3 regions of the Caproicibacterium sp. NSD3 genome follow, and region 2 is predicted to be linked to each of the others. Evidence: predicted binding sites of a transcription regulator. Region 2 holds the regulator's gene; each other region holds the start of a gene.
What was found. Region 2 encodes Rex, which represses fermentation and respiration genes when NADH is low (regulators of the CRP and FNR family bind a similar motif). Its sites were predicted from a motif close to ATTGTTAANNNNTTAACAAT; they were not measured.
Positions count from the first base shown of each region.

Region 1: a site for Rex is predicted at 2,683-2,702, ahead of ACVS9P_RS06145 (butyryl-CoA:acetate CoA-transferase). Genes of this name have one in related genera too.
Region 3: a site for Rex is predicted at 2,579-2,598, ahead of ACVS9P_RS01460 (phosphoglycerate kinase). Genes of this name have one in related genera too.

Region 1 covers NZ_CM132119.1:1,224,606-1,229,935, reverse strand. Annotated here, with positions in the region: gene acrA (acryloyl-CoA reductase electron transfer subunit beta) at 1-1,022, shown strand, start outside; gene ACVS9P_RS06145 (butyryl-CoA:acetate CoA-transferase) at 1,239-2,582, opposite strand; gene ACVS9P_RS06140 (helix-turn-helix transcriptional regulator) at 2,742-3,785, shown strand; gene ACVS9P_RS06135 (manganese efflux pump MntP) at 3,854-4,432, opposite strand; gene hisH (imidazole glycerol phosphate synthase subunit HisH) at 4,578-5,201, shown strand; gene hisF (imidazole glycerol phosphate synthase subunit HisF) at 5,201-5,330, shown strand, end outside.
Region 2 covers NZ_CM132119.1:777,309-782,638, reverse strand. Annotated here, with positions in the region: gene ACVS9P_RS03855 (ClpP family protease) at 1-239, opposite strand, end outside; gene ACVS9P_RS03850 (redox-sensing transcriptional repressor Rex) at 1,175-1,804, shown strand; gene ACVS9P_RS03845 (LemA family protein) at 1,841-2,389, shown strand; gene ACVS9P_RS03840 (DUF2207 family protein) at 2,391-4,364, shown strand; gene ACVS9P_RS03835 (CTP synthase) at 4,506-5,330, opposite strand, start outside.
Region 3 covers NZ_CM132119.1:308,627-313,956, reverse strand. Annotated here, with positions in the region: gene ACVS9P_RS01475 (MORN repeat-containing protein) at 1-1,430, opposite strand, end outside; gene ACVS9P_RS01470 (hypothetical protein) at 1,677-1,859, opposite strand; gene ACVS9P_RS01465 (tRNA (cytidine(34)-2'-O)-methyltransferase) at 2,014-2,517, shown strand; gene ACVS9P_RS01460 (phosphoglycerate kinase) at 2,712-3,908, shown strand; gene tpiA (triose-phosphate isomerase) at 3,932-4,702, shown strand; gene gpmI (2,3-bisphosphoglycerate-independent phosphoglycerate mutase) at 4,804-5,330, shown strand, end outside.

The DNA.
Region 1 (5,330 bases), 450 kb from region 2:
CCACCTATCAGCTGCTGAGCGAAGGCCGTAAACTGGCCAATGACCTAGGAGTAGAGCTTTGTGGCATTTTGCTTGGTCATAATATTAAAGAAGAGTATGTCAAGGGCCTTGGCGGATACGGCGCTGATCGTGTATATGTTTGTGATAGTGAGCTCTTAGAGACCTATACAACAGACGGTTATGCAAAAGTAATCTGTGATGCTGTCAAAGAGAAAAAACCTGAGGTTCTCCTGATCGGTGCTACCAACATTGGTCGTGACCTTGGACCTCGCTGTGCAGCTCGTCTGCATACCGGTTTGACTGCCGACTGCACCCATCTGGATGTAGATACTGAAAAGTATAAGGCGTTTTTGAAGACGACTTCTACCATTGATGTCGATCATACCCCCTTTGAGAACAATACCAATTTGAAGATGACTCGTCCGGCATTTGGCGGCCACTTGATGGCTACCATTATTTGCCCGCGTTTTCGTCCGCAGATGTCTACTGTTCGTCCGGGCGTTATGAAGACTCAGCCTTATGATGAGGCTGGTGCACAGAAGGTTGTTGTCGAGAATCTGAATATTGCCCTTAAAAAGGACGATATCCATGTAGAGGTTCTTGATGTTGAGAAAGCAGCCAAGAAGATGGTCGATTTGATCGGTGCTGATGTCGTTGTTTCTGTTGGACGTGGTATCAGCAAAGATGTCGAAAAGGGCATTAAAATTGCGCAGGATCTGGCTGATGTATTGGGCGGCGTCGTAGGCGCTTCTCGTGCAGTTGTCGATGCTGGCTGGATTTCTTCCGATCATCAGGTCGGACAGACTGGCAAGACCGTTCATCCTCGCATTTATGTTGCACTCGGTATTTCCGGTGCAATTCAGCATCAGGCTGGTATGCAGGATTCCGAATGCATCGTTGCTATCAATAAAAATGCTGATGCTCCTATTTTCGATATTTCTTCTTATGGTATCGTTGGCGACTTGTTTAAAGTTGTCCCGATGCTGACTGAAGCAATTAAAGCTTTGGAAGCAAGCAAATAAGGATCATTTTTCCTGATTTTTTTGCTAAGAGAATAAAAAGCCACCCTTTTTCCATTTGGGAGAAGGGTGGCTTTTTTAATATGTTCTTAATTTACCGCAAAATATACAAAAAGGAATCGGTTGCCGGAAAGTCAAAAAAATCATTAAAAAAGGCCTTTGTCTTTCATCGTCGTTTGAAAAAGGATGAAAGATAAGGGCCTTATGTAGAAACTGAATTTAAATTTTGTTGGACTGACGCCAAATATTCTGTGCTTCAGCATCTTTAATTAATTGATCACGGAATTTTGGATGTGCAACGCTAATAATCGCTTCAGCGCGCTGCCAAGTGGAAAGCCCCTTTAAGTTTACTTTTCCGTATTCGGTAACAAGCCATTGAATATTGCAACGGGTATCTGTTACGATGGAGCCGTTTTTCAAAGTCGGTAAAATACGGGAAATCGTTTCGCCTTTTTTGTTGGTGAAAGTAGAAGAGCAACAAATGAAGCTCTTTCCGCCATGACTTAAATAAGCACCCATAACGAAATCAAGCTGTCCGCCGGCACCGCTGATTTGCTTAATCCCAGCGGATTCTGCATTCACTTGTCCATAAAGGTCAACATCAATCACATTGTTAATGGAGATAAAATTATCAAGAGCTGCAACTGTGCGAACGTCGTTTGTATAATCAACAGGTGCACTCATCAGTGCAGGGTTGTTATTCATGTATTCATACATTTCTTTGGAGCCAGAGCCAAAAGCATAAGTCTGACGTCCGTAATCAATATTTTTCTTTGACCCGTTGATTTTTCCGGCTTTTGCAATTTTTACAAAAGCATCAACGTACATTTCTGTATGAACGCCAAGATCTTTTAGATCAGAGTCAACGATCATGGAACCAACAGCGTTTGGCATGCCGCCAATTCCGAGCTGTAGGCAGGCACCATTTGGAATTTCTTCTACAATTAGTTTTGCGACAGCTTTGTCAATTTCAGTAGCAGGAGCTTCTGCACCAGTTGCGTCGATCGGATCGTTTGGACCTTCTACAACCATATCTACTTTGTTGATATGAATTCCTTCGTTAAAACCGCCTAGGCAGCGAGGCATATTTTGATTGACTTCAACGATAATCGTTTTTGCTTTTTCACACATTGCAGTAATATGTGAAGCACTGGGGCCAAAGTTAAAATAGCCATGTTCATCCATAGGAGCAACCTGAATCATGACAACGTCAACCGGATCCAGGTTTTCGCGATAAAAACGAGGCAACTCTGAATAACGCATGGGGCTGTAATATGCCATTCCGAGAGAAATCATTTTGCGTTCAATTCCGCTCATATGCCAGCTGTTCCATGTAAAATGGGTTGGCGCATCCGGTACTTTAGCAATCTCCAAGGGATGCATGACAACGCCGCCGCGAAGTTTTACATCCGTCAGTTCATTGTATCGTGCAGCTAAAGCTTTATCGAGGACAACAGGAGTCCCAAGACACCATCCATAATCCACCCAGTCACCGGATTTGACAACCTTGACTGCATCCTCAGCAGTTGTCAGTTTGCTTTGATATTCCTCATAAAAATCCATTCCAAAAGAACCTCCTACCACGTTTGGTTACTTTAATTATTTGTTTTATATTATATCAGATTTGCCGCCAAAAGACAAGAAATCACTTATCCTGTCGGGTGTTGTTGTATTTTTAAAAATATGGTAAAATTAAGCAAATAAAAATAGGAGAGAGAGAAATTGGATTCGAATGTTAATAAAGAAAAATTGTGTTTATTAAAAATGCTTCAGATTTTCAGAAAGAATTCAGATCAAGATCATCCGATTACCCTTTTAGAAGTCGGCAAACTTTTGGAACAAGAAGGCCTTTCCTGTAGCCGAAAGACACTCGGCAGGGACTTAAAAGCTTTAAAAGATGCTGGGTATGATTTTATAAAATCCAATGGCTCAACCCAAAGAGGCTTTTACCTTGCAGAGTCGTCTTCATTCGAAACTGCAGAGGTGCGTGTGCTAATGGATGCCGTTTTAAGTGCTCCTTTTATAACAGAAGAGTGGACGAAACAACTCGTTGATCACCTCAAAAGTTTGATGAGTGTACATCAGGCGGAAGATATGTGCCGTCAAATCAGTTTTGACAGAACTTATAAATATAAAAATGGAGAAATTTTTTATACAATTGATACACTGGAAAAAGCAATTCGTGCCAAAAAGAAAATTCGTATGGTGTATCAGCATCAGATCCTTTGGCACAACCGAGTAACGCTTGATTTTGGACGAGAATTTATTCTGAGTCCCTATGCTTTATTATGGAGTCACGACAAATATTATTTAGCTTGTAATTATAAAAAATATGATGTCGTTTCGAATTATCGTTTGGACCGTATGCACAGAGTAGAGATCCTGGAGGAACCGGCACGTCCATTTGAAGAAGTTTGTTCTTATCGTGGAACTTTTGATGCAGATGATTATTTGCGGCATTCTTTTTACATGTACAACGGGGAAAGACAGACCCTTTTGATTCGCTGCAAAAATTCTGCATTAGAAATCATGCTGGATCGCTTTGGAGATTCTTTGAAATTTTTGGAGTGTGATAACAGTAAGGATGTTTTTACAGCCCGTACAGATGTTAGTATCAGTGATGGGCTGTATGAATGGCTTTTACAGTACAGCGGAGTCATGACAGTTTTGTCGCCGACGATCGTGCGTCATGAGATGCAAGAGAGAATCCGTGAATTATATAAGCGCTATCAATGCGCCCCAAATTTTCAAAATGACGATATTTAAAAAATGGTCGGCTTTCAGTAAAAGGAATTTTATTGAAAACCGATCATTTTATTTTCCGGGAAATAATGTTAGGAAAACCACATATGCTCAACGAAAATTTCAATGCCGATTGCGATCAGAACGATTCCACCAAAAAGTTCTGCGCGGTTGCTCAAAAGAGGGCCAAACTTTTTTCCAATATAAACACCAATGAGACAAAAAAAGAATGTTACGACTGCAATAATACTAACAGCTAAAAGCATTAAAAGAGGCGTTGAAGCACCAACTGCATTCGGAAGAATTACGCCTGTTGCAAGAGCATCAATACTGGTGGCAACGGCAAGCACTAAAATTTGTTTCCATGATAGATCATTTTGGTAGCAAACAGCTGTTTCTTTATGGCGGGATTCTTTCAACATTTGAATTCCGATGATACTCAAAAGGATCAAAGCAATCCAATGATCAACGCTTTCTATTAAAGAAGCGCCGGTAATTCCGACCAGCCACCCAATGACAGGCATGATTCCCTGAAATAATCCAAAACTGCAGGCTAATTTCAGAGCAAAAGAAAAGCGCAGCTTTTTTGTGACGGCACCATTTGTGATGCTGACTGCAAAAGCGTCCATTGAAAGGCCAACGGCAATTCCAAACAGAGCAAAGTAGTCCACAGTTTTCCCTCCAGACAATTCAAGAACAATGTTTTTTATATTAAAACTTTTTAAATAGTTTGTCAATCATTTTAGAATATTAGAAAAGAAATTGCGATTTTTAAGAAATCATGTTAAAATAAACGCAATATGGGGGGCGTGAAAAATGATAGCTTTGATCGATTATGGAGCCGGAAACCTGCAGAGCGTGATAAAAGCTTTTCACTATATTGGCTGTGAAGTCAAGGTAACAGCTGATCCGAAAGAGCTGCAACGTGCAGATGCAGCAGTTTTGCCCGGAGTAGGTGCTTTTGGAGATGCGATGAACAGTCTTCAAAAGTCAGGGATGGTTCCGGAAATTTATCACTTTATCGGACAGAATAAACCCTTTCTAGGAATTTGTTTGGGACTTCAAATGTTGTTTGAAAGCAGCGAAGAAGGTGAGGGAGTTAAGGGACTTGGAATCCTTCCGGGAAAAATCCTTCGAATTCCAGATGGCCCAGGTCTTAAGGTTCCGCATATTGGTTGGAATAGTTTAAACTTTAAGTGCCATACAGGTTTGTTTGAAAATCTTCCAGAAAATTCTTATGTTTATTTTGTACATTCTTATTACTTAAAAGCAGAAAAACGTCATCAAGTCATTGCAACCACTTCTTATGGAGTTGAGATTGATGCGGCTGTCCAGCGCGGCAATTTATTTGCAACTCAGTTTCATCCTGAAAAAAGTGGGCAGGTAGGCCTGAAGATTTTGGAAAACTTTGTTTCAATGATCGGGGAGGGCAATGCTTAATGTATGCAAAACGAATCATTCCTTGTTTGGATGTAAAAAACGGACGAGTAGTCAAAGGAACGTCGTTTATTAATTTGAGAGACGCAGGAGATCCGGTGGAATGTGCAATCGAATATGATCGTCAGGGAG
Region 2 (5,330 bases):
AGCAGGCCGTCTATATCCGGTGCTTCCTCGATCGCGACCAACTGTGGAATCACATGCTCGTATTTTGTGGTCTTATTTTGACTTGCTAAGATAAAATGTCCTTCAATCTGGCCGATAATGGTCAGACAATGGATTCGATGCCCCGGTTTTCCCGCCGTAACACTTCCGCTTTCGCTGATCTCGTCCCGACGTTCTTCGTCTTCGTCTTTTTCTTCTTTTTCCGGAGAATCCGTATCCATTAATGCATAAGGCCGTTTATTTTTCAAGACAGATTCGCCTCCCAGCTGATAGTCTGCCCTAAAAAAACCGACCCATTCAAAAAAGCAAATCATCTTATAGGAATCGCTTTATTATAACATTCCCTCCCGCTCTGTGCAAGAGAAGGAAAAGAGTTTCCTTTTTTCATTATTTTCTCGGTGTTAATTGATTGACAACTGCATAAATTTATTAGATAATATGTTATTATAAATAAAGTAAAGGGGTCTATTCTGTCGAAACACCAAAAGGTAAATATTACACAAGACTCCCTTGCAGAAAGGATCATTCTTCATCATCTTATTTTTGATGACCGGATAATCAGAAAAATTCAATTCAAATCATAATTTTCCGTTCTTCCCAACTAGCATTAAAGATCACTAAAAAAATAAAAATTTTTGCAGCGCGAATATTCATCCCCGCCCAAAGGGAAAACCATCTTAGATACTTTTTTAAATCTTGCCGTTTAGTTTCTCATCTTTGTAATTGGGGCCTTTTTTAAAACGATATTATCCCTTAAAATAGAAATCCTCATAGATGGGTAAAATGACAGATAGCATTCCTCCAAAAAAGCATTCTGTGTTTTCTTTTTTGCGGCAAAAGGTATTAAAAATTAGGGAGATAAATTTTCAAGAATTCATGAAACCCAGGGTCGGAAATCACTCCAAAGAATGATACTATTCAGCGCTCTTTTCATAAATTAAAAAGGAGAATAAAACAATTCCAATTTCACTCTCGCCATCTTTTGGAGTCGAAACTTTAAAAAAGGTGTTCTTAATTAGAATTGGAAAAAGGATGTTGACCGGAGATTTCCCTTTTACATTACACACTGTCCAAAAGTACAGAGTTAACACAGGGAATTTTTCGAGAAAACACAAAGATGTTTAGCAACGATTGTTGCAAGGAGGAAATAAAGCTCATGCCGAAACGTGAAAATGTATCAATGTCGGTGGTTCGGCGTCTACCGCGCTATTACCGATTTCTGCGCCAACTGCAGAAAGAGGGCGCTACCCGGATTTCTTCGACGGAATTATCAAAGCGTCTGGGGCTCACCGCCAGTCAGATTCGTCAGGATCTTAACTGTTTCGGCGGATTTGGCCAGCAGGGTTACGGATATATGGTAGATCAGCTCTGCTCTGAAATTCGCCAGATTCTAGGTCTTGACCACTGCTATAAAGCGGTTCTCTTTGGTGCCGGGAATCTTGGCAGAGCCATCGCCAGCCATATGTCTTTTGAAGCAATGGGATTTCAGCTGATCGGAATTTTTGACAATGATCCCCTGAAAGTCGGAAAAATCGCCGATGGTCTTCCCATTCGTATGACGGAAACTTTTGAAAGCTTCTATCAAGAAGAACATCCTGATGTAGCCGTACTCTGTATTCCCCGTGGTTGCGCCCAGAAAAATGTCGACTATCTTTACAAAGTTGGAATCCGCAATTTTTGGAACTTCAGCCATTACGATATTGCAATGCGCTATCCGGATGTTGTGGTGGAAAATGTTCATTTAAATGATAGCCTGATGACTCTTTGCTATCGAATGTCCAACTAAACCCATCTGATTTTTCATTAAAAAGGAGGAATCTCTATGTATTGGATTATTATTGGTGTTATCATTCTGATCCTGATTTTTTGGTTTGCAGGAACATATAACCGCCTCGTAAAATTAAACGTCCGAGTAGACAATGGCTGGAGTCAGGTAGATGTTCAGCTAAAAAAGCGATTTGATCTGATTCCAAACTTGGTAGAAACAGTAAAAGGCTATGCCACTCACGAAAAAGGGACTTTGGAAGAAGTTGTAAAATGGCGCGCCGCTGCCGGCAGTGCCAAAAATCCGCAGGAACTGATGGATGCAAACAATCAACTTTCCCATGCGATCGTTAATCTGTTTGCTACGGCAGAACAATATCCGGATCTGAAAGCAAATCAAAACTTCCTTTCTCTTCAAAAACAACTCGAAGATATTGAAAGCAAGATTGCTATTTCCCGCCAGTTCTATAACGATACCGTCATGCGCTATAACGAATTTACCATACAATTCCCCAGCAATTTGATCGCTTCCATTTTCCATTTCCATTCCCGTCCGTATTATGAAGTTTCAGATGAAGAGCGCGAAACACCGCAGGTGAAATTTTAATATGATAAAAATGAAAAGAAAATTTTCAAAAATTTCTCTTCTCAGTTTTTTACTCTTTAGTTTAATTTGCTCTCTGTTTTGGGGCAGCACTATTTCCGCCTCTGCAAGCAGTAGCGGCAGCCAAACCGTTACGCAGATGACGATTGATGCGCAGGCACAATCAAATGGAGATCTTCTTGTCACAGAAAAGTGGGCGCTCAATGTAACAGAGCGCAGCAAAGCATACTCCAATTTTTACCGGACATTCGATATGGCCGGCAGCAATGGCATTTCTGCTGATTCAATCACGCTAAACAGTGTATTTGATGAGGATAGCGGGATTGAATACCGGAATATCGGTGACATTAATCCTGAAAATGTAACAGGGCCGCAAAACTCCTGTTATCTGCACAAATCTGGGAATCAGATTGAAGTTGGTTGGTTTGCTCCAAAATTCACTTCTGGTAACCGTACCTTCACATTTTCCTATACGATTCACAATGTAATGAACGTTTATCAGGACGTCGGAGAAATTTTTGACACATTTGTACCGGATAAATTTTCGTTTCCAATCACGAAACTGACCGGAACCATTCGACTGCCTCAGGCAGTCTCTGATCCGAATACCCAGATCCGCGCATGGCTTCACAGCACTGCCTCCGGTTTTTGGAAGGTCCTTCCGGACGGTACCGGACTCACATTTTCTCTGGACAACATTCCGAAAGAAACGATGGTTGCCTTACGAATGCTTGCGCCCGCAGCCCTGTTTTCACAATCGCCAAAACAAATAAATGAGGCGAAAGAATCTGAAATTGCGGCAGAGGAACAAGCTTTAGTTGATAAAGCAATCGCGCACCAAGAGACGCAAAAACGGCTCGGATATATTGACGTGATTGGTGGTATTTTGTTTTTAGTACTGGCAATCTTTTTGACGATTTATATCCGCAAAAAATACTTTAAGCCTTATCAGCTCAATTCTCCGGAATATTATCGAGAGATTCCAAAAGAAGCTTCTCCAGGTGGAATTGCCAAGCTGTTCTACTATTATGATGGTGGTGTAGATCTGACGCAGGAGCAAAAGGGCAGAGTTTATAGTGCTACTCTCCTGAGTCTTGCACGCAAAGGTTATGTTAGCCTTACTCCGGACCCAAATGAGAAGGAATTTCGCATTTCAATTACGGACGATAAGGCTCACGAAGACCTGACTCAAAGCGAAGCTATTTTCCAACAATTATTTAGCAATGTGGCAGAGCATTATAATGGTTCTTTTTCCATGAAGGACTTTAAACAGTATGCTAAAAAGCAGTATGTCTCTGTTGACTCTTTGATCTCCAGATTTTGGGTAACGGCAGAGCGCGAACACACTAAGGCTGATTGGTATGAAAAACGTCCAAAAGCGGTTAAAGTTTTCATAACGATCGCCTCTATGGTTGCTATTTTGGGTATCGTTCTCTTTGTAGTCCTTTTGACCACTGCCGACCTGACGATGATCTATCTCCCGCTGGGTATGCTGATTGGCGGAATCATTCTCGCCATCTCTTGCTCCTCTAAAAAGCCGAGACTTACCAAAACAGGCCAAACAGAATGGGATCAATGGCATGGACTTAAAAAATACATGCTTGATTTTTCCAATCTGAAGGAATATGAAGTTCCACAGTTGGCACTTTGGGAAGAATATCTTGTTTATGCCACCATGATGGGAATTTCTAAAAGAGTGGCAAAACAGCTCAAAATGGTTTACCCACAGCTCAATAATGCTGATTATCAAGGTGGAAATTGGATGTACGCCTATTTCTGGTACGGAAATTTCTATCATTACAACTACGATTTTGGAGAACAGTTCTCCAGTTCGATGAATCAAATCACACAGGCTGCAACACGTCTTGCACATCCTTCTATCAGCTCTTCTACCGGCTCTGGTTTTGGCGGCGGAAGTTCCTTTGGTGGATTTGGTGGCGGCGGCGGCTTTGGTGGCGGTGGCGGCGGCTGCCGATAATCATTCTTCCGTAAAAACAACAACGGGCAAAAATTCTAACTTTCTTAGAATTTCTGCCCGTTTGATATTCTTTAATAAGAAACTCCGTTGATTTTAAAAGGGCCGCCTGAAAGACTGAAATCTTTCAGGCGGCCCTTTATTTTATTTTTCAGCAGCCATATGATGTTCTTTTGCTGCTTTAATCAAACCTTGAAATAACGGATGCGGACGATTGGGACGAGATTTAAACTCAGGGTGGAACTGCGCTCCAATATAGTAAGGATGCTGATCTCTAGGCAACTCCATCATTTCTACGATATGATTGTCAGGGCTTCTTCCACAAAGAATCATGCCATGCTTTTCCATATCTTCACGATAGTCATTGTTGACCTCATAACGATGACGATGGCGCTCAGAAATTAAAGATTGTCCATCATAAAGCTCACTCGCCATGGTACCGGGCAAAAGCTTGCAGGGATATTTTCCAAGGCGCATGGTTCCGCCAAGCTGAACAACATCCTTCTGCTCCGGCATCAGATCAATGACATGGTTCGTGCTCTGAGGATCAAATTCGGCAGAATTGGCATCAGAAAGTCCCATGACATGGCGTGCATATTCGATAATTGCCAGCTGCATTCCAAGACAGATTCCGAGGAATGGCACTTTATTCTCACGCGCATATTGAATTGCAATGATCATGCCCTCAATTCCGCGCTGTCCAAAGCCACCTGGAACTAAAATTCCATCCATACTCTTTAATACCTGTGTGACGTTCTCCTCTGTAATGGTCTCAGAATCGATCCAGTTAATATTAACCTTCACTTTATTTCCGAAGCCACCGTGTGCCAACGATTCGGCCACACTCAAATAGGCATCATGCAGTCCTACATATTTGCCTACCAGTGCAATATTAACGCTCTCTTTAAGAGAGGTCACCGTATCAACCATGGAAATCCAATCGGCCAGTTCCGGTCCATGAGTATCTAA
Region 3 (5,330 bases), 470 kb from region 2:
CACATATCATTTTGAAAGCTGCCTTCATAGCAGACAGCACCATTTTGATATTCTGTTCCCTGCCCGCAGCGCTTTCCATTCTCCCACATGCCGGAATAGGTCAGATTGCCCTCGGAATCAAAGGCCGCACCTGTTCCGGTCGGAATATTATCCTTCCAGCGGCCCACAAAAACAGAGCCGTCCTTTGCGCTGAAGCTAACTCCCATCCCTTCGCGGAGATTCTCTTTCCATGAGCCGACATAACAGATTTTCCCCGAACGATAATAATAAGTTCCAAAGCCGTCGCGCTTATCGTCTCTGTAATTGCCCTCATAGGCTGTATCCCCGTTTTCCATAGCGGTTCGGCCTTTGCCTTGCCGCAAACCATCGATCACACGGCCAAAATACCGATAATCTTCATTTGCACTCACAACAATTCGTTTTGCAGGAATCATCTCGGCGATCTCGGGTTCCGCTTCCCTCGTTGGCAGTTCTTGTTTTTTCTCCGGCTGTATTTCCGGATCTTCCGCTTTTGGCAAATGATCTTCGGGTGCTTCTTTCGGCTTTGTTACAGCTGTTTCTATGTTTACTTTCTCTTCAGAAAGCGTTTTTATCTTTTCCTCTTCCGAATCTGCAATTTCAATTGCTGCGGATTCTTTGGGCGGTACTGCTTCAACAATGACGTCCTCATTTTCATCTTGGTCTTCTTGCTCTACCGTCAACGGCACTGTTTTTGCTTCAAGATGTTCTTTTTCTGCGGGCTGAACCGGATCCAGCGCATGATCATTCGGCACAAACTGAAAATCGATCGGCTCCATCTTTACCGGCTTCCAATCCGGTTCTTCGCTGTAATCCCCTTTGGAAAAATCCCGTTCGACAGCTGCTCGGCATTCCAGTTCTTCCTGGGTTTCATAGCCAAAAATTCCATCCTGCGTACGCGCGATCACCCGCGGACTTCCTGCAACAGTATCCACTAAGCTTCGACGGGCTGTCCCCTCTTCCAATTGGACGGGATATAAAGCTTTTTTACGGTACTTCTTTATCGTTCGATCATACTCCAGCATAGAGATTCCCTCTTGAGAAGGCATCAGCACTACCTGCGGCCTTTCAAGGTTTCCGGTATAATACGCCGTGCGCTCCCATTGCTGCTGCCCATTAAAAGTAGTTTTTGATCGAACAGCGCCGGATGGATACCAAGAAATCACTGCCCAACCATTTTTTTGCGGAATCGCTTTTTGAAAAATCTCTCCGGAGCTCTTCATTTTCCATAAAAAGTGATGGTCAGCAAGGTGATATTTGGCGCTCAAGTCTGCACCAAATTCCTCTGAACTGATCTCTCCACGCTGGGCAATTTTTTCCCGGAACCAGTTTTGGCGCACTTTCCCCAAGAGATCCTGTCCGTCCTCGCAGAAACGCGCACAGGTTACTGAATAAAAAACCGGGTCACTCACCACTGCCGCCATCCTTTCAAAACCAAAATTCAACAAAATAGTCCATATTTATTATAAGAAAAGCGTTTGCATAATGCAACCTACTTTGCAGAATTTCCTTCTTTAAATGAAAGGAAGATAGACCATTCCCAAAAAATATGATATATTTAATGCTTAGAAAAGCAATCCTGATATTCTACCTCAAAAAAATAAAAAGGCCATCCGGTTTTTCCGGACAGCCTAATGCCAAAGGAAAAATTCATTTCATTAACCGCGGATTGCCGAGCCGACTTCATCAACAAAGCCGTTAACAGCCTGTGCTGCCTTATGGGCAGTTTTTTTCAGCTGGTGGTTATTTTCCATTGCCTTTCCTCCAATAACTACAGCGGCAACACCAACAGCGGCGCCAGTGGCGATTCCTTTTACAAAACCCATTGTATTCTTATACATTAGATACAACCTCCCGAATAAAATTGCGGAACCTATAATTACAAGTCCCATCTTCTATCATCCCCTTCTAGAATGGTTTTATGGCTTGAAACATTCGGTGAAATAATTGCCATCTCCTGTTAAAATAAATAAAAAGCGAAAGGAAGTTCCCTTCATGTCAAAACTCAATATTGTTCTTGTCGAACCCGAAATCCCACAGAATACCGGAAATATTGCACGTACCTGTGCATTGACCGGTGCCCGGCTCCATCTGGTCGGCCCCATGGGATTTAAAATTGACGATAAAAAATTAAAGCGCGCCGGCCTTGATTATTGGCATCTGCTTGATATTTCCTATTACGATAGTCTTACCGATTTTTTTTCGGAAAACGACGGAAATTTTTTCTATTTTTCCACAAAAGCCCGGCACATCCACAGCGATATCTCCTACCCAATAGAAAACTGCTATCTAGTTTTCGGAAAAGAGACCGCTGGTCTGCCTGAAGAGCTGCTGCTCAAAAATCCGGAATCCTGCGTACGAATCCCTATGCTCAACAATCCAGACGCCAGAAGTCTCAATCTTTCCAATTCCGTTGCAATCGGCGTTTACGAATGTCTGCGGCAATGGGGATATCCGGAACTTCTCGTCAAAGGAGAACTGCATCGGCTGCACTGGTAAAAACGATCATGAATGAAATCCTTTTTTCGGAAAAAAATAAAACCATGTTTGAAATAAAAAGTTTGTTAAATTTTTAATTATCTTTTCCAAATTGCCCTTTGGTTGCTTGAAAACCCGTTTGGGGCGTTGTATAATAAAGTCAATTTAAAGATTCTTTACCTATCTGGAAGCGAAAAAACGGAAGGAGAAACACCATGAACTATCTGAACAAAAAAACAGTTGAGGACATTGATGTAACCGGAAAAAGAGTTCTTGTCCGCTGCGATTTCAACGTTCCCTTTGATGATCATGGAAACATTACCGATACCAAACGCATTGATGGTGCAATGAAAACGATCCTTTACCTTGTCAATCACAAGGCAAAAGTAATTCTCTGCTCTCACCTCGGGCGCCCAAAGGGAGAATTCAATCCAAAGTATTCCCTTAAACCCGTCGCAAAATGCCTCTCGGAAAAACTTGGTTTTCCTGTAAAAATGGCAACCGACGTCATTGGTGAAAGCGCTCGTTCGATCGCCGCTTCTTTAAAAGACGGCGAAGTGGAACTGCTCGAAAATGTTCGTTTCCATAAGGAAGAAGAAAAAAATGATCCCGCTTTTGCAAAAGAGTTGGCTTCTTTAGCAGATATTTATGTAAATGACGCTTTTGGAACCGCACACCGTGCTCATGCTTCTACAGCAGGCGTTGCCGATTATCTTCCGGCTGTCTGCGGCTTTTTGATTCAAAAAGAAATCACCATTATGGGCAAAGCGCTCTCCGATCCCAAACGTCCCTTTGTTGCAATTTTGGGAGGAGCAAAAGTATCGGATAAAATTTCCGTCATTACAAACCTGCTCACAAAAGTCGACACTTTAATTATCGGCGGCGGCATGGCTTACACATTTCTCCGCGCGAAAGGCTATTCAGTCGGAACTTCTCTTTGCGAAGAAGATAAAGTTGATCTTGCAAAAGAGATCATGGTTTCTGCAGAGAAAAAGGGCGTCAAACTTTTGCTCCCCGTAGACAACAAGATCGGCCATGAGTTTAAGCCGGATACCGAAGCAAAAGTTGTCGATTCCGACCAAATTCCAGACGACTGGATGGGCCTCGATATTGGACCCAAAACGCAAAAACTTTTTGCCTCTGCTATCAGTGGAGCCGGAACCGTTGTTTGGAACGGTCCTATGGGACTTTCCGAATGGGAAAATTTTGAATCCGGCACAGTAGCGGTTGCACAAGCAGTTGCCGACAGCGGTGCAATTTCCATTATCGGCGGCGGCGATTCTGCTGCTGCAGTCGAGAAATTCGGTTTTGCCGATAAGATGACTCATATTTCCACAGGCGGCGGCGCTTCTCTTGAATTCCTTGAGGGAAAAATTCTGCCGGGAATTGCCTGCTTGAACGATAAAGACTAACCACATAAGAAGGAGATTTTTCCATGAAAAAATCATGCCGCCGGGCGATAATTGCCGGCAACTGGAAAATGAATAAAACGCCGAAAGAAGCAGCTGAACTGATCCGCGGAATTCTGCCGCTCGTAAAAGATGCAGACTGCGAAGTCATCTGCTGTGTCCCTTATGTTGATCTTCCCGTAGCATTGGAGCTTACTCATGGAACCAACGTAAAGGTCGGTGCCGAAAACTGCCATTGGGAAAAGAGCGGCGCCTATACCGGTGAAATTTCCGCCGATATGCTCGCTTCTATGGAAGTGCCCTATGTGATTATCGGCCACAGCGAACGCCGAACCTATTTTGGTGAAACCGATGCTACCGTTAACAAACGAATTCGTGCTGCACTGGACGCCGGTCTTTCCGTCATCGTATGTGTTGGAGAATCTTTGGAGCAGCGGGAACAAGGAATTACTTCGGAACTGGTTTCTATGCAGACAAAGATCGCTTTAAACGGTGTTTCCGAAGAAGAAATGAAGCGAATGATTATCGCTTATGAGCCTCTTTGGGCAATTGGGACCGGCAAAACCGCAACTTCAGAGCAGGCAAACGAAGTCTGCTCGGTCATTCGCAACACCCTTAAAGCTCTTTATGGCGAAAAGGTAAGCGAAGGAACCACTATTCAGTACGGCGGTTCCATGAAGGCAAAGAATGCTGCGGAACTTTTGGCTCAGCCTGATGTGGACGGCGGTCTCATCGGCGGCGCATCTTTAAAGCCGGATGATTTTGCTGCAATCGTAGATGCTGCTTCAAAAGGCTAATCATAAATTATTAAATTTTCGGCGCGGATCGGGCGTTTCTGCCCTGTCCGCGCTCTGTATATCAAAGCAGAAAAAGGATTCTTTTAAAGGAGGAACTATTTATGGCTAAAAAGCCTTTAATTCTAATGATATTGGACGGTTTCGGAATTGCCCCTCCCACTGGGAATGCCATTGCCAGTGCCAACAAACCGAATCTTGACCGTCTCTTTTCCGAAAATCCCATCACTCAGATCGGCGCTTCCGGATTAAACGTGGGACTGCCGGATGGCCAAATGGGCAACAGTGAAGTCGGTCATACCAATATTGGTGCCGGCCGCATCGTCTATCAGGAGCTCACCCGCATTACAAAGTCGATTCAAGACGGCGATTTCTTCGAAAATCCGGCTCTCCTCTCTGCCATGGAAAATGCAAAACAAGAAGGCAAAGCCCTTCATCTCATCGGCCTGCTCTCAAGCGGCGGTGTTCACAGTCATATTGAGCATCTCTATGCACTTGTAGAAATGGCAAAACGCATGAATGTAAAGAATGTTTATATCCATGCACTGCTGGACGGCCGCGACGTTCCTCCAACCTCCGGCAAAGGGTTTGTAGCTGCCTGCAATCAAAAACTTTCACAGATCGGTGTCGG